Regions from separate parts of the Paenibacillus hebaui genome, predicted to be linked through region 2. Evidence: predicted binding sites of a transcription regulator. Region 2 holds the regulator's gene; the other holds the start of a gene.

Region 1 (15,122 bases), 2.6 Mb from region 2:
CCAGCTTCTCGTCGGCAAAGGCAAGGGCATTGCGCAGTACCGGATCAAGCGCGCTCTCTTGAGCGGCAGTGACCGGTACATGCAACAAGCTGCAGGAAGGCTGAATGATCAGCTTGCCTTCGGCTGCGAATTCAGCCACCTGCTCCAGCAGCTTCGCCGTCTCTGCGAGATCGGCGCGCCAGATGTTGCGCCCGTCGATGACACCGGCGCCAAGCCATTTATCCTGCGGGAAACCATACTCCCGCAGGCTGGCAAGATTGCCTTCATAACCGTGGATCAGATCCAGGCCAATTGCGGCTACAGGCAATGCGGTTACGACCGGATAGGCTTCCACCGATTCGAAGTAGGTCTGGAGCAACAGCTTTAGTTCCGGTGCAGCTTGTGCGAGTGCAGCATACACCTGCTGCAGCAAGGCTTCATCCTCGGAAGAGACAGCCAGCGTCAGGGAAGGCTCGTCGATCTGTACCCACTGAACGCCTTCTGCTTGAAGTTCTGCCAAGAGCTGGGCGTAAACAGGAACGAGGCGTGTAACAATCTCCGCAAAGCGTTCCGGGTCATATCCTTTGGCGAATCGTACATACGAGTACGGGCCGACAACGACCGGTTTGCCTTCCAGCCCAAGCTCCTGCTTCGCTTCGCGATAGGCGGCAAGGGGTTTATTTTCGAGCAGTGCAAATGCAGTATCATTATGAATCTCAGGTACGATGTAGTGATAATTGGTGTTGAGCCACTTGGTCATCTCACAGGCAGTTGCCTGATCATTGCCTCGGGCCATTGCGTAATATGTGGATACCGGAACCGGTCCACCTGTATGGTTAAAACGCTCGGGAACGACGCCAAACATGGCCGATACGTCGAGAATGTGATCATAATAGGAGAAGTCGCCCACCGGAATCAGATCAAGCTGCTGTACCTGCTGTTTCTTCAGATCCTGCAGTCGAAGCGTGGTCAGTTCCTGATGCAGCGCGGACTCATCGATGCGTCCAGCCCAGAAGGATTCAAGAGCCTTTTTCCATTCACGTCCCGCACCGATGCGGGGGTAACCCAGATTGCCTGTAAGTACCTGTGATTGCTGCTGTTGTTGCGCCTCCTCATTTATAAATATTCATTCCAATCATGCAAAGGGTGTACCGAATCAAGCCAAATGATCTATGAATTGCAACATCAAAAAAGGTGTTCCTTCCAATCCATAACCGGAGAGACAGGCATCACGAATGATGATTGTGCACAACGATAGAATAGGAAAGAACACCTGCTATAAGTTTATTTTAGCGGTTGCTCTAACACCTCCCTATCTTCCGTAGGTCACGCGATGCTGTCGAAACAGGCAGGTCTCCTGGCTTACGGATCATGGTCATGCGGCATTCCTTCCCGGTGGTTACACCAGTGGATTGTTATGCACAGACTTCCCGTTTACAGTGGCGGGACCGCGACGGATTTGCACCGTGCTTCCCTATTAAGCCTGGCCACGCATGTAGCTGCGGCCGGCACCTGTTTCCTTGTGCGGAAATGTGCGTGCACATCTCCGGCTATGAAATTAATGATCATGCATGAATTGTATAATTATGCAGTGACCATGCATTTGTTCTTATGCTACCAATCATAGACCATACTCTGGTAGGTTGCAATATATATTATTAATCCGATCGGAAATAAAATCGAGTCCAATGAACGCGTGGAATCTTCATGGATTAACCTCTTTTATACTCAGTCGGATAACCATCACACGTTGCTGTTTCCCCCTCCATAAAAAAAATCGTTACAACGCATCAATCTGCATTGTAACGATTGTCTCACCAGCCATAGTTGCACCCACATCAATGATTCGCTGATTACGACTGCCGCGGAAAGGCAAGGACACATCACGCTCAGACGCAAGATAAGGACCATCAATAATGACATCGCAGAGTCCGGCAAGCTCCGCTCGAGCAGGATCAGTGATCAGTTCTTCATAAACAAAACCTGTGTAGGCCCAGAGCGTCAGATCAGGTCTTGCAGCACGAAGCTGCCGAACCCAGGAGGTACACTCTGCCGCTGAGAAAAAAGGGTCACCTCCGCATAACGTAATGCCATCCAGAAGGGGATGAGCGGTCACTTCATGCAAAATCTGCTGCTGTCTTGCTTCCGTGAAGGGTTCACCTGCACGGAAGCTCCACGAATCTGGACTGAAGCAGCCTGGACAGGCGTGACGGCATCCGCTGATAAATATTACAGCACGCAGGCCTGTACCTTCATTCACCGATTCTGGGATATAACCGTACAGATTCACCGGTGTTTCACCCGGTCGCGTACTTCAGCCTGCTTGGCAGTGTTGAAGCGTACTTTGTAATCACCGGTCAGATATCCGGTTACCCGGCGTAGCCGCTGAAAGTGCACATGATTTTCGTGTGCTTCACATCCAGGACATACATCACCAATGACGCCTTCATAGCCGCACGCCGGGCAACGGTCAATCGGATGATTAATGGAGAAATAGCCGATATCCTGCGCCAGTGCGTATTGTACAATCCGTTGGAAAGCCGTGGTATTGGCTCGTACATTCCCGTCAAGTTCGACATAGGAGATGGCGCCCGCGTTACATAACGTATGGAAGGGGGCTTCCAGTTCGATTTTCCGATAGGCTGGAAGGGTATAATAGACCGGAATATGGAATGAATTCGTATAGTATTCCCGATCATTGACGCCTGCAATGCTGCCATAGCGTTCTCGGTCAATTTTGGTGAATTTCCCGGATAATCCTTCGGCAGGTGTAGCGAACAGCGTGATATTCAGGTTGTGCTGCTCGCTCATTCTGTCACAGAACTCTCTCATGGTACGAATAATGTTTAATGCTTCACGATGTACATGCGGGTCTTGTCCATGATGACGGCCATATAAAGCGGTCATACACTCGGCAAGCCCAATAAAACCAAGGGATAATGTACCGTGCTTCAGCAGATCGGCAACCGGATCATTCGGAGCCAATTGCTCGCCGCCCTCCCATACACCTTCCCGCATCATGAAGTCCGATGCCTTGGCAGGCTGTGCCCTCTGAATGCGATAACGGTGCAGCAGTCCATCCGCTGCATTGTGCATGACCGATTCCAGTGCAGTATAGAAACCTGCCCGGTCAGCGACAGCTCTTGCCCCCTGACAGATCCCATATCGAATGCCCAGCTTGACCAGATTGATGGTGTTGAAGGACAGGTTGCCCTTGCCACTCTGGCGATTGCGTCCGAAGCGATCGGCCAGTGTACGTGTTCGGCATCCCATGGTAGCAATAATCGTATCGGGATCTTCCGGGTGATAGTAAGGCAGGTTGAAGGAAGCATCCACGTTGACAAAATTGGGATACATCCGCCGTGAAGAGCAGGTCACAGCGAGCTGGAACAAGTCATAGTTAGGCTCTCCCTTGGCCTGATTAACCCCTTGCTTGCATTGGAAAATATGCTGCGGAAATACAGGCGTTTCCCCGTTACCGAGTCCACGGATGGTCGCTTCCAGCAACGAACGGGATACCAGACGGCCTTCTGCTGAAGTGCAGATTCCGTAGTTCAGCGATGTGAACGGAATCTGTCCGCCAGCCCGACTGCTCATGGTGTTTAGGTTATGGATCAGGGACTCCGCAGCTTGTACGGTTTCCAGTTCTGTTTCTTCGGACGCAAAGGCGAAGGCTCGCGGACACGTCTCCTTGGCTTCAAGGCTGTCGAGATGCAGCAATTCATCCTCGATCAGGGCAATCTCCTCAAACAGCCGCTGTCCCTTGCGATAATGCTTGCGGAATGAGCGCTGTACGTAAGGTGCGAGATCCCAGTCGATTTTATTGGCTGATACTCCGCCGTACTGACTGTTCTGCTGGGATTGAAAAATAATGGCAACCAGCGCCATTGCAGACATGATCGTCTGTGGTGTACGTACAGAGCCATTCCCCGTGTTGAAACCGGAAGCCAGCAGCCGATCAAACGGAATAAAGATACAATTTGTTGTTCCGAGGGCATACTGATCCAGATCATGCACATACAGATCACCATTCTCCACGGCTTGGGCAAGCTCCTCTGGCAGCACATGACGCAGAGCATGCCACTTGGCCGTCTCCGAACCCAGCCTGCTCATCTTGCCGCTGAAAGAGTCTCCGTTCAGGTTGGCGTTCTCTCTTAGCGTATCAGCGTCTTCGGCGCCGATAATGCGTCTTCCCAGGTCGGATAATAGATCGGATGCGGGTGGAGAGTCGTACTCAAGCACGTTCATATCAGGTTCCTCCTAAAAAATGAGTTTGTATAGGGATAATGTTCCTTGAACACTATATGTAGTTTTTCTTTATCCATTTATAAACTATATATGGTTTTTTGGGTGTGACAATCCTCACACCCGATGATGGCTTGAACACTCGTTATCTGTAGCGTTGAATGATAAAGGTGTTCAAAGTGGAAGGGGAAGCGTATAATCTCTATCTACCCTGCGATGCAGTGGACAATATTTGGGACAAGGACAGAAAACCTGCAGAGGAAAGGGCTGGTCCGCCTTCCTGTCATGGATGCATGAGCCCATATCAGGCTCTCATGAGAGGGTTGAAATGTGGATGCTCACGATTGATTCTCTTTGACTTCTGCGGTGTTAATCATATATGAATAGGTTGTGACAGTTAATTCGGAAAATGTTGAGCCCTCGATACTCGATGGAATCTTTCTGTGGAATACGGATTTGAAGTGCAGCTAAGACAAGAGGGGTGAATCATGGGAACGGTAGGTATTAACGAGGGCTTCTATGAAAATATACAGGAAGCCGCGTCCCATATAGTTGATGTATTAAGCGGCATTCTGAAGGTGAACACCATCTTCGTTGCCACGAATGATGGGGTGACCAATGTCATTCTGGAAGCATTTAACCGGGAGGAAGTATGGGTTGCCAAAGGCAGTGAACTTCCATTTGAAGCTTCATATTGCAGCCTGGTATTAAGAGATAAAGGCAGCGTCCTGACCATTTCAGATACATGTGAACATCCGCTTACGCGGTCCATGGACGTGACGAGTGGACTCGGGAACCGATTCTTCGTAGGCATTCCCATTATGCGGAGATCCGGGGAAACATTCGGTACCATCTGTCTCATGGATGATCCCGATTATGAGATCAGCGAAACGGATATGAAAACGCTCAAGGCAATGGCTGTTTTTTTGGGATATGTCGTGGATCTGGAGAATACGTTACATGTTCAGGAGCAGAAGCTGAGTGTGTCGGAACAACTACAGGAACAGCTGCAGGCAGAGAAGGAACGTGCCGAATCTGAGGCGATGACCAAAACGCAGATGCTGTCGCTGATGAGCCACGAGATTCGCAATCCGCTGAATGGTATTCTGGGACTTACGGATCTGATGCGTACACCCGATATGCCCGAGGAGCAGACAGAGTATGTGAACATGATTGAAACCAGCGGAAATATCCTGCTTTCTCTGCTGAACAACATGATGAATTTCAACATTAACGATGCAGGCAAAACGGTTGTTCACGATGATCCATTCGATCTGGTAGCGACCATTGAGAATACTGTCTATCTCTATGCGGGACTTGCGATGGGTAAGAACATTGAGTTGGGATTGAATCTTGAGCTGAATGTATCCCAGGTATTCGTTGGGGACGAGATTAAGATCGGACAGCTGCTGGCGCATGTCATCCAGTATGCCATGGATTCAACGCGCACAGGAGCGGTACTAATCACGGCATCCGTGGATGAGGGAGAGGACGAAGAAGAGGGTATGCTTCAACTCCATGTGAAGTACACAGGCCGAATGTTATCTTCGGACAAGAAGCTCAGAGCATTTAACAAGTTGGACGGAAACATTAGTACACAGAAGCTGATAGGTACCAATCTTGGTTTGGCAGTGAGCCAGAATCTTGCCATTCTAATGCATGGGCGTATTCAGGTGCATGGCATAGGAGAGAACCAGACGGAGTTCGAGATCAGGCTGCCACTTCGCAGACACTGGGAATTACCGCAGCTTGCCAATATTCAGCAACGACTGAAGGGGAAAAAGGTGCTGCTTGCCAAAGACCCTGATATTTTGCAAGGGGTATCTTCCCTGATGCGCAGATGGGAAATGGATGTGCATATGACCTCTGTTTTAACCGAAGCGAATGAATGGATCCGAGAAGGCTTCCAACCAGATGTGGCGGTTGTGGATATGGGTTTGCTGGAGGGCGACGCAGTCCATTTTGTACATGAGCTGAAGCTGCGGAATGAGAACTTGCCAGTCATTGTTCTGATTCCCTATGGCATGCATATCGATCCGCATGAAGCGGAAGTCTTTGATGCGGTTTTGACGAAGCCTGTGAAGCAGGCGGATCTATTGAACGCCCTAAACGTCATTTTGCATTAAATGAGGTAGTTCAAAAAGTCCGCTTTTGATTACGAAGGATGCCTGGTGGCATCATCAGCATCGAATATGGAATTCAGCCGAAATGTCCGTTGCTCACGTCGTTTTCCCTACGCTCCGCTACTCCATTTCTAGCTTCATCCCATCTTCTCGGTACTGAAAACCGGTCTTTTTGAACACGCACTTAAAGTAAAGAGAAGCGTGATTATCCAGGCGCACCTGATCAGGGTGCGCTTATTTGAGTTTTTCCAAATTCCGGCCCTAAGCCCTTTTAATCCGAGCTGATTACGTTACAATAGAGAGGGAACTTCATCATTCATCAGTTTAATTAGAGGAGGATGTGCATTCAATGGAATACCGTAGATTGGGTGGAAGCGGACTGAAAGTAAGCGAGATCAGCCTGGGTAGCTGGCTGACGTACGGAGGATATGTGGAGCGTGAAAATGCGGTGAAATCAATTGAAACTGCATTCGATGAAGGAATCAACTTTTTTGATACGGCTAATGTGTACGAGCGGGGTGCAGCCGAGGAACTGCTTGGGCAGACTTTGAAAGCGTATTCCCGTGATTCGTATGTGCTTGCAACTAAGGTTTTTGGCAAAATGGGCGACGGGCCCAATGACCAAGGATTATCCCGTAAACATATCAAGGAGCAGTGCAATGCCAGCTTGCAACGGCTCGGTGTTGATTATGTAGACATCTATTATTGCCATCGTTATCATACGGAGACACCGATTGAGGAGACATTGCGAGCACTGGACGATCTGGTACGTCAAGGCAAAGTGCTCTATGTTGGTGTTAGTCAATGGACGGCGGCACAGATGGAAGCTGCACTGGGGACAGCCGATCAACTGTTGCTGGACCATATCGTGGTGAACCAGCCTGTGTACAATATGTTTGATCGTTATATCGAGAATGAAATCATTCCGCTCGGTGAGCGCAAAGGCATTGGACAAGTCGTTTATTCCCCGCTGGCTCAAGGGCTGTTGACGGGCAAATACACTTCGGTATCCGATATTCCCGAGAACAGCCGGGCCGCGAAATTGGGCTGGGATGAAGGGAAAATCAACGCAGACCGCATCGGCAAGGTTCGTCAGTTAATTGAGGTGGCGGACAAGCTGGATCTGAAGGTGGGGCAACTTGCCCTGGCCTGGATTTTACGACAGAACAATGTATCCAGTGCATTGGTAGGGGCTAGCCGTCCCGAGCAAGTGAAAGAAAATGCAGCTGCTTCCGGTGTGAAGCTGGATGCTGCAATCGTTGAAGAAATCGAACAAATACTGGCTTGATGCCATAATAGTGAGTGGTTGAGAAGCTCATTAATGACTAAGAAGGGATGCCCTGTCCACCTGAAATGGTGGATAGGGCATCCCTTTCTACATGGGAAGTCAGAGCTGACTTTGGTTGGAAATTGGCGTGGAACGAAGTGGAAGGGCACAGACCCTGTTACGTCCCGTATTCTTGGCTTCATATAAGGCACGATCAGCCTGCTCGAAGAAATCATCGTCATCCCGGTCATCGCAATGATCCGGGAACACAGCTACACCGATAGAAATGGTTAGACGAATCGTATGGCCGTCGGGCAGGGCGAAGTGATACTTTTCCACAGACTGTCTGATGGATTCGGCAATCGCCATCGCCTGGTGATGACCACAGTCGAGCAACAAAAGTGCAAATTCCTCGCCACCATTTCGTGAGACCATATCTGCGGATCGGGCATGCTTAATGAGCAGTTGTCCGAGTTGTTTCAGGACTGCATCACCGGAAGTATGACCGAAGGTGTCATTTACTTTTTTGAATCGATCAATATCGATGACCAGCAGGGAAAGCTTCTGTTTGTATTCCCGTGAACGTTCCAGCTGCAGTTCAAGTGACTTTTCGAACTGTCGACGATTGCTTAGGTTGGTAAGATGGTCAGTAGAGGCTCTTCGTTCGAGCAGGAATAACATCTCATTCGATTTATTAATGAATTCTGCGATGAAATAAATAAAGAGTCCACCGACAAAGGAAATCGTCATCTGTACCGGATATACTTTCATTAACGAATTCAAGCTGGTGGTATTAAGCATAAGGATAATAAAGATCAGGGTTATACCCAGCAGATTCATGGTAATAATCTTGGTTAATCTTGACCAGGGGGCATAGGCAAAATATACACCGGATAGTCCGATAAGGGTCATGACGAGTGCCGCATCAATGGCAGAGGGTGATAATCCAAACATCACAATACGCAGGATTGAGATAAGGAGTCCCGAGATGACCGAGGCAAGCCCTCCCAGATACACGGCTGCTGTTACGATGGCCAGATGCCTCAGATCAACGATGGTGCTTTCGTTCAGGGGGAAGGAATAGTTCATAAGCACAGTTCCGTAGATACCGAATAATATACCACCGATCATCTGAACACGCAGTGAGGGAAAGGGCAAACGAATACTATTGAACTTGGCGATGATTCCGGACACATACATAAACGTGATCATGACACAGATATTTACGAAAAACGTGCTTAGCAACCAGCATCCCCCCTTTTTTTGCGCACATCCCTATATTTTATCTGAAAAACAGCATAGTAGCGAACCATATTATTCCAAATTATTGAGATGGATGCTGAGAAAATACTGAGCTATCCATACAATTACAACACATAGAAGTAATATTGACTTCATCATACATTAAGATTTATACTTAATCTAAATCAAAATTAATTTAGATATTTCAGGGAATCATAACAATCAGCTGATTGCTATGTCATCTTATATACTTGAGCATTTTGTATCCATTCAACCAGCGTCGAATGATGCAAAATGCTGACTTTTGAATGGATAAATAAAGGAGAATTGCTGGTGAGAACTTTAAATCTGACGATACAAAGACAGGCCGTTTATGATGTAGTACGTCATTCAGAAGACCATCCGACCGCAGCGGATGTGATGAACCGACTTGTGGAACAAGGTTATAATCTGGCCTATGGCACAGTATATAATTCACTCCGATATTTGACGGACAAAGAAATGATTAGAGAGCTCAAGTTGGGCGAGACAGCAAGTCGTTATGATGCCCGCATGGATGATCATCAACATATTATGTGTGAAGTATGCGGCAAGGTTGATGAAGTCATGACGGAAGTCCCTCCGCAATGGATGAAGCAAGTCGCGGAGGAAACCGGATATGCGATTGATCACGCTCATGTGGTCTTTGGAGGTGTCTGCGGGGAATGCAGAAACAAACGGGTCAAGTGAAAATAAACCTGTCTGGCCGTCGCTTGCCACTTCGGGTCAAACCTGCCTTGTCTGATTCGGCCCCTCTTGTGGATAATTGTCCCGTTACACGGCGTGTCATTCTGATTAGTCCGATGCCGGGTCAGGTGCATGAACTGGTCAAGGCACTTACGGATAGCTGCTTCGATGTGCTGGTGTTTCATCGCTGGGAACCGGATCTGCATGAACGGCTTGTATTCGATCTGTTAATCTACGATCTGTCTGTTGCCGGAACCATTGATGCATTCACTGGAATCAGCAGCCGTCTGAACCGGGAAGCCGATCATACACCGCCCTGCCTGTACCTGGTGGGTGAGAAGATGATTGGCAGTGCCAGCGGACCGATGCTGCAGGAGGAGTTGCTGGTTTGGCCAGCGCGTCCACAGGAGGCGTTATATCGGGTACAACGCATGATCGGCAATAGTCCGGCTGTACCCAAACGTGGATTTCTACCTGAGGAAGGACAACGTATTGGCTTCAAGGACTTGTGGCTGGATCGTGAACGGATGAGCGTGCAGCGGGACAATAATCGGATTCATCTGACCAAGACGGAGTATGATCTGCTACTGAAGCTGATTGACGCCAAGGGCGCGGTGATTTCTCGTGAGGAGATGCTCAGCGATATTTGGGAGACGGATTTTACAGGTGGAAGTAATGTGGTGGATGTTCATATCAAAAGCTTGCGCAAAAAACTGGGTGATAATGCGGCTTCGCCGCAATATATAGTAACCGTAAGAGGAGTGGGCTACCGCCTGGCGGATTAGTCCGCTTTTTTTTGCCACATGATGCAGTTCACCTCACACGTATGCGGGTATATCCATAGGTATATCCAATAGATTAAAGTACATTAAGCCACCATAGTATCAACTCCAATTGCCAAACCCCTGATTTAATCATTCTCCGAGTCTATGTTCATGATTCATTCATCAAAAGACGAAGAAACTCATCTTAATCTCATACGAACCTCATGCAAGAGACAAGAGGGACATGATAGAATCGTTTTAACAGTTAGATCAAGTCTAAATGTATATTAAAACGGATGATGAATATGATTTTAATAGAGCGTATGCAGCAGGCATGAGAGCAACATGAGACCAACATGAGGAGGATAACGATATGACAGAACGCATGACAACCAATCAGGGCGCACCGGTAGGTGACAACCAAAACTCCCGTACAGCAGGTAGAAGAGGACCGACATTACTTGAGGATTATCATCTGCTTGAGAAGATCGCCCATTTTGACCGTGAGCGTATTCCGGAACGGGTCGTTCATGCGCGAGGTGCCGGTGCACATGGCCTCTTTACATTAGAGAAGAGTATGAAGGACTATACTACAGCCGACTTCCTTCAAGATCCAGGTACTGAGACAGATGTGCTGGTGCGGTTCTCCACCGTCATTCACGGTACGGGTTCACCAGAGACGGCACGTGATCCGCGTGGATTTGCCGTGAAGTTCTATACCCGTGAAGGCAACTATGATATCGTGGGTAACCATTTGCCTGTATTCTTTATCCGTGATGCCATCAAGTTCCCGGATATGGTTCATTCCCTGAAGCCTGCGCCGGATACGAATATTCAGGACCCTGCCCGTTATTGGGATTTCATGACACTGTCACCGGAATCAACCCATATGATGACCTGGTTGTTCTCCGATCTGGGTACGCCGGCAAGTTATCGTGAGATGGATGGATTCGGCGTACACGCCTTCAAATGGATTAATGCACAAGGGCAGGTTCATTATGTGAAATACAAGTGGGAATCCGTTCAGGGCGTACGGGGCTTCTCGCGTCAAGAGGCAGCTGAGGTTCAGGGACAGGACTTCAACCATGCGACCCGGGATTTGTATGACCATATCAAAAACGGACAATACCCGCAGTGGAAACTGCAGGTGCAATTGCTGAAACCGGAGCAGATGGATGATTTTGCTTTTGATCCGCTTGACCCAACCAAGACTTGGCCTGAAGACGTATTCCCATTCCAGACAGTAGGGACCATGACACTCAATCGCAACCCGCAAAACTTCTTCGCCGAAGTGGAGCAAGCAGCCTTTTCACCAAGTGCCTTGGTGCCTGGAATCGAGCCTTCCGAGGACAAATTATTGCAAGGACGTCTGTTCTCCTATCCCGATACACAGCGTCATCGGCTTGGAACGAACTATTTGCAGATTCCGGTGAACTGCCCTTATGCTCCGGTTCGTAATCATCAACGTGATGGACTCATGAATGTGAATCAGGATCCATCCCCGGTAAACTATGAACCGAACAGCTCGGGCAACAGTCCGCAGGAAGCACCGGAATACCGTGACAGTCAGGCTCCGATCCAGGGGCATGTTACGCGTGAAAAGATTGAAAAGACAGATAACTATACGCAGGCAGGGGAACTATTCCGTTCATTTACAGCGGTGGAGCAGGAACACTTGCTTGATAACCTGATCAATGACCTCAAGGCTGTACCGGAACAGACCCAGTTGCGTGCATTGTGTCATTTCTTCCAGGCAGACGGACAGCTGGGTGGTCGTCTGGCTCATGGACTTGGTCTGGATATGTCTGCATTTATGCCATCACAGGATCGGAAATAAAGCATTTATTCCATCTTTTTTCAGAAAAGAATAATTGATCTTTAAATGAGCCCGGGTAGAACTGCAATATTGCAGAACTGCCCGGACTTTATGCTTTCTTTACCCATATAACACTTCAGGATATTCTGAAATGGAAAACAAATTTACAAATCATTTACAATAAATAGCTTACATAGAGGTTGACATCTTCTTTGGTGGCACTACAATGAGTAGTGTGAGGGGTGTCTGAACATGAGAATACACAATTTTAAAGTGGGTGAGCGTGGACTGAACCGTTTTTTTGGTCCACTGGAGGCGAAGATCATGGACATTTTATGGGCGCGTCCAGGCAGCAGCATCCGCGAAGTGCAAACCGCACTTGAACAAGATAGAGATGTTAATTTTAATACTGTCATGACGGTGATGAATCGCCTTGTAGACAAGGAGTTGCTCCGCAAATCGCAGAAGGGCCGAACATCACTATACCATCCATTGCAGAGCAGGGAGGAATTTATGAACGACCAATCGAAGGAGCTGTCACATGAGTTGGTGGATGAATTCGGATCACTGGCATTGAATCACATGCTGGATGCACTGGATGAAGCTGATGCAGGCTTGATTGAACGCCTGGAGCAGAAGATCAAGCAATGGAAAAAGGATAGCGATTGACATGTGGAAGGCCCGCTCGAAGCTGTTGTTTACCGTCGGGTTTGGCATTCCGTTGCTCGTGTTTATCCAGATGTTCATGTACGCAATGTACAAAATATTTGGATGGGATATTCCGTTTAATTTGCTCTGGCTGTGCAATCACTGGATGAGCAGACTGGGATGGTTGTCTGTGGGTCATGTTCTTATGGCACTGGTACTCCTGACATTTACAGGTACAGGCTGGTTGCTGTTTGATCGGATGATTCAGACCCGTGCAGCGGTACGAAAGTTACGGTCGATGGAGGATGGGGCCAAGTCTCTTGAATTAGAGATGCGGTACCATCATCTGAAGCAACCCTCTTTCCTTGTGGTAGACAAGCCGTCACCGGTTGCATTTACGATCGGTCTATGGAAGCCGGTTATTGTGCTTTCTACAGGGTTGCTCAAGATGCTGGACGCCGAAGAAGAAAGAGCGGTTGTATATCATGAAGTTCATCATCTGTGGCATCGTGATCCACTTAAGACGACTATACTTTCGGTATTTGCCATCATGATGCCTTACATCCCCGTATTGAAGCATACTTCAAAGCACTACAATATCGTGAGAGAAATTCTGGCCGATAATGAAGCGATTGAACGTACAGGCAATCCTGCGGGAATCGGCAGTGCGCTGCTTAAACTGATCCGCGCTTGCCCCGAACCTTGGCAGCCCAGAGCAACGGCTATTCAATCGTCATTTGCCGATACTTCGGTGAATGTACGAATTTCCCGTTTATTGGACCCTGAGCAGGATGTTACGCTGACGCTTCCACGTTATGCGGTATTCATTTCTACAACAGTGATCCTATTGCTGTCTATCTTGTTTGTTTGGTCCATTGGATAACATTGAAACGTTGATTTAAAACTTGAAGGAGGATGATGAGTATGAATAGAAGTGTAGAGATTGGATTACTTTTCTCAAGGATTATGATTGGACTCATTTTTGTATTACACGGGTGGAGCAAATTCGAAGGTGGAATTAGCAATACAGTCGGCTTCTTCGAAAGTATCGGCATTCCCGGTTTTCTGGCATCCGTTGTAGCGATCATTGAGCTGGTAGGTGGCGCAGCCATGATTCTGGGATTGGGAACACGTGTATTTGCAGCATTGTTCATTGTGGTTATGGCGGGTGCTCTGCTTACGGCAAAAGTGGGTCAACCATTCATGAGCGGGACGGAGTTTGATTACCTGCTGCTGGCGGGTTCATTGACACTGCTCTTCACAGGCAGTCGTTTTCTGGCGGTGGATCATTTCTTCTCCAGACAAGGGAACGCTCGTCGGGACGTGAGTGCTTAACATGTTGGCTATCATTCAGGATGGATTAAGGTAACAAGTTCTACAAGCTGGTCTTTTCTTTCGATTGAAGCCTTTTCCTGTGTTTTTCGGTTTACGGGTATGACTAACGTGGATCGAATGATGACGGGAAAAGGCTTTTTTGCTTTGGACGACAAGCCTATCTATTTGGTACAATGAGAATAAGTATGCAACTAAGAAAAAATAAGAATGTTTGGGAGGGTGCGCTTTATGATTAACGTCATTCCATCCGATGACCGCTCAAGCTTTGACCGGGGTTGGCTGCGCGGCAATCACAGCTTTTCATTTGGAGAGTATCAAGACCCGGAGAATACCGCTTTTGGACCGATGCGTGTCGCCAACGACGATGTAATTGCACCTGGCCGCGGCTTCGGGGCACACCCGCATAGTGACATGGAGATTGTATCCATCGTGCTGAACGGCAAGCTGCGTCATGAAGATAACTTGGGCAATGTGGCTGTTACCTCATTTGGTGGAATCCAGCGCATGTCGGCAGGCAGTGGCATGATTCATACCGAGCATAATGCTTCGGATACGGAAGAAGTACGTCTACTTCAACTCTGGTTCATGCCACATACGAGGGGACTGGACCCTTCTTACGAAACGACTTCATTTGATCCAGATGCACTCGCGGGAGCGCTTGTCCCCGTGGTATCCCCTAAAGGTGGGCCGCGTATCGCTTCTATTCATCAGGATATGACGATTTATCTTGGCCGCCTGGCTAAAGGTGGGACCTTAACATATGAACAGGCTAATGATCGCCGCATGTACATTTTCACCATTGAAGGCAAGCTTGGCTTGAATGGTGAGCATCCGTTGAATGAAGGCGACACGGCTCGTGTGGAACAGATTACATCCATGAAGCTGGAAGCAAGCGAGGACGCTTTTTATATGTTGATCGATTTGCCCTAGATAACCGAATGGAATGAACTCCAAGATCAAAGGAGGATGTACGCCTA
Region 2 (15,122 bases):
GGAATTCAAATCCTTACTCGAACGTCTGTCGTTCAGTGGCAGTGTCATCTCGGAACAGGAAGCCGTTCCCGCCGCCGAGGTTGAATCTTCCATCGCAACAGAGGAAACGATTGGTGAACTGTTCAGCTCACTTGATTCCATCGATGTGCTGCATGTGGAGACACATGGCGATAATCCGCATCAAGCCAAACTGATCGGACTTGCTGTGGGTTCAGCCGGAACCTATACGTTCCTGTCGTCCGACTTGCTTCAGTCCGAAGCAGCGACTCCAGTACGGGAATGGCTCAGCAATCCGAATGAGCCCAAGCGAGGTTATGATCTGCACCGTATCGACCTGGCACTTCATGCGCATGGCATTGAATTTGCAGGGGCGTCCTTTGATGTACAGCTGGCTGCCTATCTGCTCGATCCCACCGAATCCAACCAGACGATCAGCGGATTGACTACCAAGTATGGTCTGCCTTCTCTCGTGGAGGATGACACCGTCTTGGGCAAAGGTGCAAAATACAAGCTTCCTGAAGCTGAGATATTGGGCGATTTCCTGTGTCGTAAAGCTGCTGCAGTAGCAGCCATTATTCCACTTCAGGAGCAGGCCTTGGAGAGCGATGAGATGAATTCGCTTTTCCATGAGCTGGAGATGCCGTTGTCACGCATTCTGGCAGATATGGAGAAACGGGGTATCAAGGCTAATACAGCGGATCTGCAGGCTTTGGGTAGTGAGTTTGAAGAACATATCAGCAGGCTGATGACAGAAATCTACAAGCTTTCGGGTACTGAATTCAATCTGAATTCACCGAAGCAGCTGGGTGAGATTTTATTTGATAAATTGGGCTTGCCGGTGGTGAAGAAAACCAAAACGGGCTATTCCACAGATGCCGAGGTGTTGGAGAAATTGGCCCCTTATAATGACGTGGTCAAGCATATTTTGCAATATCGTCAGCTTGCCAAGTTGCAGTCAACTTATGTAGAGGGGCTACTGAAGGAAATCTCGGATCGGGATGGCAAGGTGCACACGTACTATCGGCAGACGATCGCTGCCACTGGGCGTCTTAGCAGCCAATTCCCGAACTTGCAGAACATTCCGATTCGGATGGAGGAAGGTCGTAAAATCCGTAAGGTGTTTGTTCCTTCCGAGCCAGGATGGTCCATTTTGGCAGCAGACTATTCGCAGATTGAACTGCGCGTACTTGCACACATCTCGGATGATGAGCGACTCAAGGAAGCTTTTGTTCAAGATATGGATATTCATACGAAGACGGCCTCCGATGTATTTGGTGTGAAGGCTGAAGACGTGGATAGTGATATGCGCCGTTCAGCCAAGGCGGTTAACTTCGGCATCGTCTATGGTATTAGCGACTATGGGTTGTCGCAGAACTTGCATATTACGCGTAAAGAGGCTGCGCAGTTTATCGATCAATACTTTGAAGTATTCCAGGGTGTGCGCCGATATATGGATGACATTGTGAAGGAAGCTCGTCAGGACGGTTATGTCAAAACGTTGCTGGAACGACGTCGCTATCTGCCAGAGATCAATGCCAGCAACTTCAACGTGCGTTCCTTCGCCGAGCGTACAGCGATGAACACTCCGATTCAGGGAACGGCAGCAGACATCATCAAGCTTGCCATGGTACAGATGGATGAAGCGCTGCGTGAGCGCGAGCTGAAGAGCCGTATGCTGCTTCAGGTGCACGATGAGCTTGTATTCGAAGTGCCGGCGGATGAGCTAGAACTGATGAAAGAGCTGGTGCCTTCCGTGATGGAAAAAGCATTGGAGCTGTCTGTACCGCTAAAAGCAGAAGTCAGCTATGGGGATAACTGGTACGAAGCCAAATAGTACACGCTTCACGGGTTTTCCGTTATTTTACAATATGCGCTTCGCTTGTTTTCGACACAAGAAAGGGTCCCGCTGAGCGCCATCTTCCGTTATAATATAGGGGAGGTGAGAACATCATGCCGGAATTACCGGAAGTTGAAACAGTCAGAAGAACATTGAATCAGCTTATTGTTGGCAAGACCATTGATCATGTTACCGTTAGCTTGCCGCGGATCATTCAGCGGCCGGACGACATAGATGCATTTGCACTGGAACTCGCGGGACATACCGTAAATGGAGTGGAGCGCCGCGGCAAGTTTTTACTTATTTTGCTGGACGGGCTGGTGCTTGTCTCCCATCTGCGGATGGAGGGCAGGTACGGTGTGTACGAGCAGCATGAAGACGTGGAGAAGCACACACATGTCATCTTTCACTTTAATGATGGCACCGAATTGCGTTACAAGGATGTGCGTCAGTTCGGTACCATGCATCTGTTCAGCGCAGGTGAGGAACTGGTATCCAAACCTTTGATGAAGCTTGGACTGGAGCCGCTTGACCCTGCCTTTACGGTCGATGCTTTCCGTGAAGCGGTCGGGAAACGGACAACCAAAATCAAGGCAGTGCTGTTAAATCAGGCATATGTAGTCGGTATCGGGAATATTTATGTGGACGAGGCTCTATTTCGCGCAGGGATTCATCCCGAGACCATTGCCAAGACACTGACCGAGCCCCAGTTAACCGTGCTACATGAAGCGATCGTGGCTACGCTGCAAGATGCGGTGGATGCAGGTGGATCTTCCATCAAGTCGTATGTGAATGGACAAGGCGAGATGGGCATGTTCCAGCATCAATTGAAAATTTACGGACGCAAATCCGAACCCTGTGCAACGTGTGGTACGTTGATTGAGAAAAGCGTAGTAGGCGGCAGGGGCACACACTACTGTCCGAAGTGTCAGCCGTTAAGGTAAACCGTTGAATGGTTTGTAACGAATGAACGAAATCGTCAAATCGTAGCACCCTTGGATTCCTCCCTCCATATACTGATATGGCAGAAATAAGCGGGCGTATACCCATACTGGCAATCGTCAGTTGGAACGTGCTCCGCACAGGGGAGGTATCCGGGGTGCTGCATCATTTTATTTCATTGCTGGCGCTTGCTTTGGCGCTTAGTTTAGATGGTTTTGGAGTCGGGATTACATATGGGCTGCGTAGGACCAAAATTCCGCTGTTATCCATTGCTGTCATTTCCATCTGTTCGGGTCTGGTTATTGCGTTATCCATGCAAGTAGGTGTGCTTCTGTCTCATGTGGTATCTCCAGACGTAGCTTCGATGGTTGGGGCGGTTATTCTGATCGGTATTGGCGCATGGTCGCTGTTGCAACTTATTCGGAAACATGGTAAAGAACCGTTGGAAGCAGACACTAGAATGGGTGAGGGGAAGAACACAATCGTAACCGGGATGGAAATAGCACAAGAGGCTCTGTCTAAAGGCAGAAATCAGGTGCTTGCACTGGATCTGGCGCAATCGGCTTCCAGCGGGTCTCTGGAACGAATGGTATTTACATTAGAGCTGCGCAAACTGGGAGTTGTCATCCAAATCCTCCGCAGCCCTTCCAAAGCAGATATGGATAACTCCGGAAGTATATCTGCTCAGGAAGCGATGTGGCTTGGGATTGCCCTGTCCTTGGATGCCTTCGGTGCTGGACTGGGGGCAGCATTGCTCGGGTTCCCCACATTGTGGACGGCACTGGTCATTGCGTTGTTTAGCGGTGCATTTCTGTCACTTGGCATGAGGGTTGGGCTGCGATTTGCCGCTCTGCGCTGGATGCGAAGGCTGTCTGTACTGCCTGCGCTATTGTTAATGATTATGGGAATAATGAAGTTGTTGTGAGGTGAAATAATGAATATTGGCTTAACCGGCGGGATCGCGACAGGCAAAAGCAGTGTTTCCGCCTTTCTCGCCAGTAAGGGGGCGTTGCTCATTGATGCAGACGTTATTGCCCGGGAAGTGATGCTGCCCGGGCATCCCGTTTTGGCTGCGGCTGTTCAGCGGTTCGGACAAGCCATATTGAATGAGGACGGAACACTGGATCGGAAAAAGCTGGGCAGTATTGTGTTTCAAAACCCGGAGGAACGCAAAGCCCTGGAGGGCATTACACATCCGGCGATTCGCAAGGAGATGCGTGAGCGGGCTGCTGCATATGAGCTGTCCTACCCGGACAAGCTTGTAGTATCGGATATTCCTTTATTATACGAGTCAGGGCTGGAGGAAGGCTTCGAAGAAGTGATGGTTGTATATGTCCCGAGATCGGTACAACGGGAACGACTGATGGGCCGGGATGGAATGACTGCAGAGCAGGCAGATGCCCGTATTGATGTGCAGATGGACATTGAAGAGAAGAAGCGGCGTGCTGACGTGCTCATTGATAACAGCGGCTTGTGGTCGGAGACCGAGCAGCAGGTCAACTCATTTTTACAGCGCAAGGGTCTATTATGAAAATACTTCGTAAGAAAAGGGTACTGCTGTTGATGTTTGTATCATTTGTATTGGTGTTATTTCTGAATACGAACTGGATGGCCTGGTTCTATCCGATTCATTATAAGGAAGAGATTCGTGCCCAATCCCAGAGCTATGAGGTTGATCCGTTTCTTATTGCTTCTATTATCAGGGTGGAGACCAATTTCAAGACAAGCAAGGAATCCAAAAGAGGTGCCATTGGGCTCATGCAACTGATGCCAGACACGGCAAACTGGATTATGGAACAAGCCAAAATTCCGGGCACTTCGCTGGAAGAACTCAAACACGAGCCTGAACGGAATATTCAGTTGGGCACATGGTATCTACGTAATCTGTCAGATCAATTCAAAGGCAATGAGGTGGCCATGATTGCCGCATATAACGCAGGTCCAGGTAAAGTGAACGGATGGCTAAGGGATGGTGTGTGGGACGGTTCCTTCGATACGGTGAAAGATATTCCGTTCGGTGAGACCCGTCACTATGTACAACGAGTCATTTATTATTATAATCAATATGTAAAGATCTATAATACATTCTAAGGTTCGGTATTGCGGATTCAATTCAGCAGACTGGCTGTGATGTGGATCTGAGCGTACTTATACTTGTCTAAAATAAGTAAAAGCACAGAGCAGGCCGGTTATTCACCGACCGCTCCATGCTCCTCTGTGTAGCATATTACGATGCAGATATTATTGGTATTGACCTGCCAATTGCTGTTCTGCAATTGTTACCAGACGCTTCGTGATGTATCCACCGATCGAACCGTTCTCGTAAGAAGTCATGTTACCTTGGTATCCGTCTTGTGGAATGCTGATTCCGAGTTCTTGAGCAACTTCATATTTCATTTGCTCGAGTGCTGCGGAAGCTCTAGTTACCACCAGGTTGTTGGAGTTACCATTGCTTTGTGCCATTGCTGTTCACCTCCTCGCGGGTTGGTAAAAGTATTATGTGTCGCCAATACGATTTTCATAACTAATTGATTACAGGCAATTTGTGGTAAAAAGTAAAACGTGGGAAGTGATCTGTTTTGAAATGTCCTTATTGCGCCTATCTAGGCACAAAGGTGCTTGATTCAAGGCCGGCTAATGAATCAAAATCGATTCGTCGCCGTCGGGAATGCGAGCAGTGTGCCAGAAGGTTTACAACGTTTGAGATGATTGAAGAGACACCGCTGATCGTCATCAAGAAAGATGGCAGCCGTGAAGAGTTTAGTCGTGACAAGATTCTGCGTGGGCTGATCCGCGCCTGCGAGAAACGACCAGTCTCTGTCGAGACGCTGGAGATGATGGTATCTGAAGTGGAGAAGGCTTTGCGTAATACAGCAGATGCTGAGGTGGAGAGTCGCCAGATTGGTGAGCTGTTGATGGAGCAGCTGTTTCCAGTTGATGAGGTGGCCTACGTGCGCTTTGCTTCCGTGTATCGCCAATTCAAAGACATCAATATGTTCATGAAGGAATTGAAATCTTTGTTGTCCAAAGGAGACCACGAGGATTAATGAAGTGGGTAAAGGGAGAAGAGCAATCTGGGGTTACCATCTGTGTGTTCCAGGAAAAAGCATGTTCTTCTCCAATCGCTTTAAGCTCATGAAAAAGGTATTGACAGCGAAAGCTGTATTTTATATGATATAGGAGTCGCCTGTGGAACAATGCAGCGCTGGACAAGTGTTATATCATATCTTGGGGCCTTAGCTCAGCTGGGAGACCCCGCTTACTAGAAACACTACCAAAGTACATAACAAAGCAATTTCGAAACTACGCCTAAAGCGTGGTTTTTTATTTTCCAGTCTTCTCATGGTATAATATCCCTATAAATATTAAGGAGATGAATAACATACGCACAATTAAATTGGATGCAATCAAATATCTATTTATACTTGGATCTGTAGCAATAGCAATTTTACTTTACAAGTACATCCCAAGCTTCAGCCAACTCAATCATTTCGCATGGCATGGTCTAGCCGACCTAGTTGAATCAATTTGGAGATACTTGATGACACAGCTTGGATATATACAACCCGACTTTTCAAAAACAGCCCCTTAGAGGGCTTATTTGTTTATCTTCTATGTAGTATAATTATTGTACTATATCTAGCGAGGTGTCCAATGACTAATGGTGAAAGAGAGTCATTTAAATTAGCAAGACGAGCGGCTATTTTGCAACAGGAGCACATCAATACAATTACAAGAACTCGAAACATGATTAACAATCCCTCTATCTCAAGAATGATTGAACAAATAAATTTATCTTCTAAGGCTATCTCTCAATATAGTCAAGCTTGGGAGGTTAGCCAAGGAGTAGTTAACGCTGCCCATCAAGCAGGTTTAGCATGGAATGATTCGTTATCAGAAATTGCTAAGATGGTATCTTCTCCATCGTTTATTGGTATCACAAATGAATTAAAGAATTTGAGTAGTGCGAGCATTAAAGCTATGGAGGGCATTTATAATTCACCATCATATAGAGCAATGATAGAGTCAATGGACGTCTCTACTATTCAATCAATAGTTGATACTTTGCCTGAAGATATAGCTTCAAACATCAATGATCTTGAACAGGAACTACAGAATGATCCAGATACAAAATCAAAATTTGAGCCATATATAAATAGTATGGAAAATGTAATTTCAGCCAAGGCCGGAACCCATATTGATCTTAGTAAAAGTAAACTTAGTGTTGCTAGCCTTGAGATTCTGCTTCATCTAATATTCTTCTTTTTTAATGCAATTGCTAGTCCTTATTTAGAGTATCTTTTAATTCCTAACCCAGTTGTTGATTTAGTTGAAATCTCTCAGCATGACTTAGAGGAAACTAAACGTCACAACTTATTAATAGAGCAAAACCAGCAAAATGAAATTGAATTGAAACAACAACAAATAAAAATTGACCAAGAACAGGTAGAGGTTAACAAAGAGATACTATCAGAATTGAAGAAAACAAATGAACAAAAAAAGGACTCGGATTGAGTCCTTATTCTATTTCACCGATCAGCTTAATGATCTGAATACCTATATCCTCTGTTACCTCGCTGTATGCTTCATCTGTATACTTTTTCATCTCTTTTGTCAAGATACACACTCAATCCATACTTTCCTTTATCCTCACCATGCTTCTCGTACAGTCTTTCACTATGTAGCATATTATCTCCGTGCAATGTAGAATCAACAATGACGAACCATCATATTTACCGTTCGTTGCAAAACGTTGTCTCTATCATCATATTCGGTTTCGGCGTTTTACCGAATCCAATATATAAATAAACATAAATGATCATATTTCCCAAGAAGTGTATATAATCGCTGTCGACCACATTGACCACCAAGGTTGGAAAGTCAACTTAGGTACACCGCGTACCTAACTCAGTTACCCTTGTAGTGGAACGAAGTTTTCCGTTTAACAAATAATTACATACCGTCAAACCCCAAATCTGGGTTCTGATACAAGCATTATTTGGGTCGGCAATTTCGCCGTGCCAACTCAGGTTCAAGTTGAACTTGAGTTCTTTTTAACTTTGAAGTTAGAAAGTCGATCCAATCCTCATCCGACAGAATTGAGGTGCGAGAACCGAGTTCCTTAAAGGAACCGAGTACATCATTCAACCATATTGTCTGATTAGACATAAAGGTTTACGCCCACGTAGGCGAAAAGTAAGAGGTGGATGATATTCCACTTAGTAATTGAAGTCGTGGGCTATCATATGGTCGACATCAACCACATGATCGAAGCCGAACAAGGGGTTCCTTCCATTAGTAGATACCATTCGAGGTTACTACAATCAACCACGGACTTAAACACCGTGGACTACTTGTCCATGGTCAGACGATACAACGCGGGAGTTTAAGTCTCTCGTTATTCATTATACAGAGAAAGTTGGACGCAGCGTCCAACAGTTCTCACGGCTCAACTCTGAGCGTACCCAATTCAGTTACCCCCAGTTTGGGGGCTACTCGATTGACAAAACTGTCCAAGTATAATGTTTATGTTATAATATAGCTCATCACACACTAAGGAATGAAATCGATGCGGCAAGAAGACAGCCTATTTGAGCAGATCATGAAACTAAAACGTGCAACTCTCGTACAACGCAAAGCAAAAACTAAAGAATTGCGGAACAAGCCACAAGGCAAACTTAGTGACTTGGAAATACAGTATAAAAGTTTAATTGCTGAATCAGTTGATAGAGAAACACCTCTCGAACGGGTGATTCAAATCAAGAAAGAGTTAACTGAGTTGCGAAGACATAAGAAGGGGAGAAGGTAAGGGGAGAACGAAATTTCGTTCCTCTTTATAGGCTTTTCACATTATGTCAAAACCCTCACTTACCCTTAGCAGCCATCCACACAGCCACTATCAACAATAGAACACTCGTAACAAGCACAACATAGACATACATTAACTCCACTCGAAACCTCTCCAGAATGAATCCTAGTAAGGCTAACGAGTCTCCAATTATCAGAACGTAAGATCCCTTTTTCATTGTTCAACTCCAATATATTACATGCATTGTAATGTTAGTCTGAATTATGTATGCTAAAGATAGTTGTTACCGTTGTAGTAACAGCAATTATACATAGAAAAGGACTCCTTAATTTGTAGGAGTCTAGTTGGCTTATCAAATGACAACAGGGGATGACACATGAAAAAGAAGCCTAACACAAAGACTATTGTAATAAACAGTGTAATCGTAATTGCAGCAATTGCTATGTTCTATTTTAAAATAAAATACTTTACATGGTAAATAGAAAAGACCCCAAAAGGGTCTTATTTTTTTTCGATATTGTCATTCAAATTACTTTTTTCTCTAAGGTTGAAAGAACTAAGATGCTCCTCGTCCATTTCAGAAACAATTCTCTTGGCGATTGCCATAAATTTATGATGAAAATTCATTGTATCTTGTTTTCCTACAGTTTCTTTTGATGTATAGTCTTTCCCTGTAATAATCCAATCTATTGATACTTTGAAAAAATCGCTAACAGCAACGAGAAAAGATATAGATGCATCTTCTTTTCCTGTTTCTACTTCTTCAATGTACTTGGGAGAATACTTTGTAAATACAGTGAAATCATGATTCAATTGTTTCCCTGTCATTCTGTCAGACAGATCACTGATAGAATAATCATCTACTTCTCTAAGCTGTTTAATTCTATCGCCAATTGTTTCTTGCCGTTCCTCAGAGAACATTAAAATTTCTTGATTGGGTTCATCTATAGAAATTTTCTCCAATGAATTATAGTAATCGTCTCCAACAAAATTATCATATTCTTCAACATCGTTAATCACACTATACATATCATCAATAAACTGTTCTGGCACTTGAACTTCTTCTTTGTATCCTGCCATAAGCATCAGCATATTGTATGAAAGATCATAAGCATTAGCTAACTTTTTAAGTTGTTCTGGTGCTGGTTTGGGGACTACACCTTTTTCTAATTTACCTATATGTGTATGACTGACTCCAGATTCTTCACCCGCAGTTCTTAATGACCATTCTCGTTGCAACCTTGAATTTTTCAGAAGGTCGCCAAGTTTATTGTTTAGTGAAAAAGTTTCCATTGTAACCTCCTGTAAACGGAAAGTGTAAATGACGTAAAAGTAAAATTACATTTTTGGTTGACTTCAATTCTAGTGTGGTATATATTGCTATTATAGCATTGTAATTTTTCGTTGCCAAGTCGTTTACAAAATGGTGAATACATAATACATCAATATTCGACAAAAATCATCCCATTAAACGACTAAATCCCATCTCTATAACACAGAGATAGGACTATAATCACACTATACGTAATAAGGAGGGGAAAGTTAAGTACTAAAATTCTTTCAGACGCTGAACAAATTCGATGCCTTTACCTGTGAGCCTATAAGTTAAATCAGAGGATTGTTGCATAAGTCCATATAATTTTAACGTATCTCCACTGTTCAGTAAAAGGTTAAGTATCTCATTGGTATGATCATCGTTCATTTTTTGACCTATCTTAATCCCATGGTCTCTAATATAGTCACCAAAGAGAAGAAGAAGTTCGCTAAGGCTGGTGAAATCTAGTCCAGAAATATCTGTATTAATCCATTCACCTGATAATATCTCATTAATTTTGTTAAACTCACTTTCAGTCATAAGACTTTTTCGCTTACTGGCATTTAAAAATTCATCTGTGAGTTCATATTCTAATATGTCTTCAATGTTATAGGTACGTTTCATTCCCTTAGTCATTGATATCTCATTCAGAGATTTGATTATTCTCTCTAAGGTATCAATCTCAATCCGTTTGGTTGCTCCATTAGCTAGATCATTAATTGTGTTTGGTCTTACTTCGGAGTAGACAGCTAATTTGTTTCGTGTAATATCGAGTTCTCGCAATGTTTCTTCAAGTCTAAATAACATTATTATATCTCCTTTGACTATTAGTTGCCTTAATGATAACTCTATAAAAGGGTATTGGCAATACCTGAAAGTTAAAAAAGTATAACCATAGGAGATAAAAATTGTTGACGGGAAGAAATATCCATTGTAAGATGATCTCAGAAGTTAAAAAGAACCAACTCCTGAGAGTCGGTTTAGTGGTCAAGTATACGATTTAGTACTGAGAAGTTTTCAGTATTAAACAGAAGCTGGGTCTTCAATTTCTGTTACTTCAAATAAGTCATCAATTTTCAAATTTAAAGCTCGTGCAATAATGAATAAGTTTTCACTCTTATGTTGAACGCTTTTGTCGAATCTGTTAACTAGCGTTTGCGGTATGTCAAATTCTTTAGAGAAACTATTTTGAGTATATCCACGCTCAGAAAGAATCTTGTTTAACTGGGGTTTTACTATCAACAATGAATGAAACCTCCTTAATGGTAACTAAGTTGATTATATAAGGAGAACAAAAAATAATCAATTAATAACTATTGACTAGTCGTTAGTGACTAGTGTACAATAAGATTATCAAGTAAAGCACAACACAAACAAACGAATGGAGATGACAAACATGCTGAACATCATCAAACGCTTTAAAGAAGCTAAAGAACAGAAAGAAGCCGCTCGAATCGAAGCAATCCAAACTCGACTCGCCAAAGAACGTGCTAAACATGAACTCATCTGTGCAGAGAACGCCGCTAAACGTGAAGCAGATCAAGCAGCCGCACTCAAGGCTTCAGGTGAGAAGTGGAAACAACGCTTCCGTGAAGAGTGTGAAAAGCAAGGTAAACAAGTTCCTTCATATATAAACTAAAAATCCCAACTCCAAAGGAGACGATACATAATGACACTAGCAAACATCAAACCATCCATAATTTCACTCACAAAGGGGATCACCACAATGACAACTATCGAATCTGCAATCACTACATTGAAAATCAGCACGAAAGCAATCGTCCTCATCGCTCAAATGAAAGCCATCCTCACAACGCCTGAGTTGATTACTGAATATGTACATCGTGTTATGACTCATCCAAGTGCTAATGACCACTGTAGAAACGGCTACGCATTTCAGGTGCTGTGCGACATGCGTAAGGAGCAACTTACACTCAATCCAATGTCTGATGATTTGTTCCTTGATATGCACTTGTTGAATCCAGTGAAGGCTTTGACACTGTACTTCAAGGAAAACATTGTCCCTTTACAAGTTGAACGTATGAAGAAGTGGGGCATTAATGCAAAGGATCTGATTACTGCCAAGCAGCATGATAGCAATATCAGATTTGAACGTGCAGTAATGCAACTGGTTTAAGCCAATCAATACATAAACAACGTACTGGAACAAGCAACATAGTATTGTAAAATTCACGTAACAACGTTTTAGTGTATCAGATGTATTGTTATCTCTTTGAAAAAACATCCTCGAAGATGGAGAGACAACAATACATCTGACTTATAAAGTATATCATACTTAATGAAATGGCACTTTCACATAAACACCAAAATGCGGCCGCACTTTCATTCCCACTTGTGGGCACGTGCCAATATGGTACTGGAGCAACAAAACTAACGTTCGCCTTTGAAGGTGTATATAGGGAGGTGAATCTATGAATCATTTAATTGGAACAAAGGTAATACCTCATTCAAAAACTATCAAGTACATGAAAGGTTTCGCTCAATGCGAATATTGGGCAGATGCCAAGCGAGTCAATCAAGGGTTTCTATACATCGTTGACTACGACCGCAATGATTACGTATTAAATAACAATCCACCAAAAGGATATGATTTTGATCAGTCTTATAGTTGGAACACCGAAAAGAAAGTAATCGTAAACGGTGATAGTGAAACAATTATTAAAGGTTATAGCGGAATCGGCAATCTTTATAGTGAGTCTGATTTTACAGTAGCGAATTAATCATACAAGTACCCAAACAAAAGGAGAATTAAAGTGACCATTACAATTAACAAGCCAAACAATACAGGCGATCTAATCAAAAAAGCTATGACTGATTTTGATTTTACTTTTAACTCATTAAAACCGGATCATGTCTTTGAGGTAGGGATGATTGCTCTTCACAAATTTTCACATGGGCTCAGAGTGGATACATATTTGATCAAGGAAGCTGAATTTATCCTCACTACTCATGAAGATAGAAGAAATTTTGTGAATAGAGTATCGAAATTAAATCGCAATGATGCCGCTTCTACAAGAGAAGTAGAAAGAATTCTGTTTGAGATTAGAGCAAGAAAACAAAGAGAATATCCAGTCAACAAAGATGAGTTGAGATATGCAGTTGCAAATCAGGATGTTGATATGCTTAATAAGTTATTTATGACCGCCGAAGACCTATCATTCTGGTTTGGTAGCTTAGATAAAAGCAAATTTGTTAATCGTTATTTTGATGCAGTGAATGCTAGTGATGAATATGTTTCCTTTACCGATGTTTACCGAGACTAATAATTCATATAACAACTAATAAAATAAACTAGGCGCTGTAATGATAGCATTGGTACAGCACCAATACAAAGTAGGTGAAGCATGAACAAAACTAAATTACAAAACGCCAAAATAACATTATCCTGTTGGATCAATCAAAAAATTACTACACCTTATCGAATTACCAAAAAGTATGTATCCAGATGTATCATAGATTCGATTGTTGTTCTAATTGTTTGGTTAAAAGCTGAATCAACATGGAATTACACGAATGGTAATTGTACCTATACTGCTGTCAAAGCGAAGGGATACATAGTGTTTCTCAATTGTAATGGTGCTTACAGGACGGGTGACAGGCTGTATTTAACTAGTCGGATTATAAGTGAATTGAAGCAAGGAAATCGCTTAGATTGGAATCAGGTTTCTGGATTTATGTTTAGATAATCTTTCGCCACAGTTGGCGAAAGCATACAAAGGAGAATGAAAAATGAATGAAATTGAATTGTATGAATGTTTCTATGGAGGATTAAAGGACGGTAAACTTGAAAAAATAAAACAAGCGTTGAATTGGGAGTGGGATTGCAAAGAATTCAATGAAAGATTAATTAACTTATATATCAAATCAAATGTCAGAGAAGATGGAGGCGTAAGTTCCGAATGGGAATTGACAACTGACAATCCCAAAGAAGGTTTTAGATTGGCTACATGGATTGAGCATTTGTATTTTACTCAGCGTCATGGATACCCTCACAAGCCATTAAAATTAGCTCAATGTGTAGTCCACTATAAATTCAAAGAATATGAGGATTATACTTCAATGAGTCATAACACTCTGATTTTTAATAATGATCCGATATGTAAAGAGCTTGAACAAGTTTCATTACGCATGGATTTTAGACATGAGCAATAAGTGAACAAACTTTTAATCTCACTTAACAATGTCTTCCTATTCACACTTGATCTAATGATTACTCACTTACCACCATCAATTCACAATTCAACTTTGCCAACCATGATTACTAATTCTCTTATTGCACTAGGTGAAAAATTGGAAATAGTAATCAACAAAGGCAGCGTTGAAAAGGAGGTCGAACATGGAAGAACATGGAAGAGCCTGAAGAGTATTACGAAGCACATGAACGTGTCAAGCAAGCAATGTATAAGTATGAACTTGAAAATTTAGATGTTGAATATCTGTGTGCCACTGAATATCAATTAGAGGAAGGGAAAGTCCTCATTAAGTATATGAGGGACAGGTATTACTTTGTAGTGATTAGATGCTATGACTGGATTCATGATTACAATGAGCAAATTGTTATATCCAAGTTTAGTATATCGGACTATGAAGTGTTTATGAGATTGATTAACGAACAGAAAGTTAAACTGTAATCTGATCCTCAGATTTGAGGGGGTGACAAATTAACACCCCCTTTAACAATCTAGGAGTATGCAAATTAAATACCCCTTCAGGAGTGTGAACAGATGGATGTAAACGAATTATACAAACAGGACTATGACAATTTACCATCAGATGAAAAGGTAGCATGGAACTATGATCACTATTTGCGTACTCGCTTAGCAATAGATAAATACTTTGTTTCCTATGGAATAGATGTAGCGATTGTAACAGGGATGATGGAGAGGGCTAAGGAAACTGACATTCGCTATCAGACTATGCTTGATATTATTGATGCAAAATTACTACCACCATACAGCAGAGAGTTAAATGAATTGGAAATGATGTTATCTATATTATTTGATCATGTATTGCGACCTCTGCCGCCAGAGAGCATAGAGGAAGAAACAAATAAAAGGAGGATTAATTACATTGGACACTATTAAAAATAATTTAACGTATGTTGCCTATGTTGTAATGACTGTTGGATTGTCGTATGCATGGTTCTCTGGGTTTAATTAATTATGATAAAATAATACTAGTATTTTATTTAAATGCAT

The links. Region 2 encodes NrdR, which represses ribonucleotide reductase genes. Its sites were predicted from a motif close to AACACNATATATNGTGTT; they were not measured.
Region 1: a site for NrdR is predicted at 4,276-4,293, ahead of ACR32F_RS30165 (anaerobic ribonucleoside triphosphate reductase). Genes of this name have one in related genera too.

Annotation. Positions count from the first base shown of each region.
Region 1 is NZ_CP196836.1:6,692,786-6,707,907, reverse strand. It holds gene metE (5-methyltetrahydropteroyltriglutamate--homocysteine S-methyltransferase) at 1-1,105, opposite strand, end outside; cobalamin riboswitch at 1,310-1,510, opposite strand; gene nrdG (anaerobic ribonucleoside-triphosphate reductase activating protein) at 1,760-2,269, opposite strand; gene ACR32F_RS30165 (anaerobic ribonucleoside triphosphate reductase) at 2,266-4,227, opposite strand; gene ACR32F_RS30160 (histidine kinase dimerization/phospho-acceptor domain-containing protein) at 4,713-6,350, shown strand; gene ACR32F_RS30155 (aldo/keto reductase family protein) at 6,697-7,635, shown strand; gene ACR32F_RS30150 (GGDEF domain-containing protein) at 7,735-8,859, opposite strand; gene ACR32F_RS30145 (Fur family transcriptional regulator) at 9,190-9,585, shown strand; gene ACR32F_RS30140 (response regulator transcription factor) at 9,561-10,367, shown strand; gene ACR32F_RS30135 (catalase) at 10,720-12,183, shown strand; gene ACR32F_RS30130 (BlaI/MecI/CopY family transcriptional regulator) at 12,415-12,831, shown strand; gene ACR32F_RS30125 (M56 family metallopeptidase) at 12,833-13,693, shown strand; gene ACR32F_RS30120 (DoxX family protein) at 13,735-14,145, shown strand; gene ACR32F_RS30115 (pirin family protein) at 14,374-15,075, shown strand; gene ACR32F_RS30110 (hypothetical protein) at 15,122-15,122, shown strand, end outside.
Region 2 is NZ_CP196836.1:2,118,233-2,133,354, forward strand. It holds gene polA (DNA polymerase I) at 1-1,834, shown strand, start outside; gene mutM (DNA-formamidopyrimidine glycosylase) at 1,951-2,781, shown strand; gene ACR32F_RS09645 (manganese efflux pump) at 2,937-3,704, shown strand; gene coaE (dephospho-CoA kinase) at 3,714-4,310, shown strand; gene ACR32F_RS09655 (lytic transglycosylase domain-containing protein) at 4,307-4,870, shown strand; gene ACR32F_RS09660 (small, acid-soluble spore protein, alpha/beta type) at 5,021-5,242, opposite strand; gene nrdR (transcriptional regulator NrdR) at 5,359-5,826, shown strand; gene ACR32F_RS09670 (hypothetical protein) at 6,434-7,294, shown strand; gene ACR32F_RS09675 (hypothetical protein) at 8,349-8,588, shown strand; gene ACR32F_RS09680 (helix-turn-helix domain-containing protein) at 9,090-9,881, opposite strand; gene ACR32F_RS09685 (helix-turn-helix domain-containing protein) at 10,138-10,710, opposite strand; gene ACR32F_RS09690 (helix-turn-helix domain-containing protein) at 10,927-11,148, opposite strand; gene ACR32F_RS09695 (hypothetical protein) at 11,300-11,542, shown strand; gene ACR32F_RS09700 (hypothetical protein) at 11,630-12,040, shown strand; gene ACR32F_RS09705 (hypothetical protein) at 12,336-12,644, shown strand; gene ACR32F_RS09710 (hypothetical protein) at 12,678-13,187, shown strand; gene ACR32F_RS09715 (hypothetical protein) at 13,654-14,076, shown strand; gene ACR32F_RS09720 (hypothetical protein) at 14,271-14,555, shown strand; gene ACR32F_RS09725 (hypothetical protein) at 14,649-15,008, shown strand.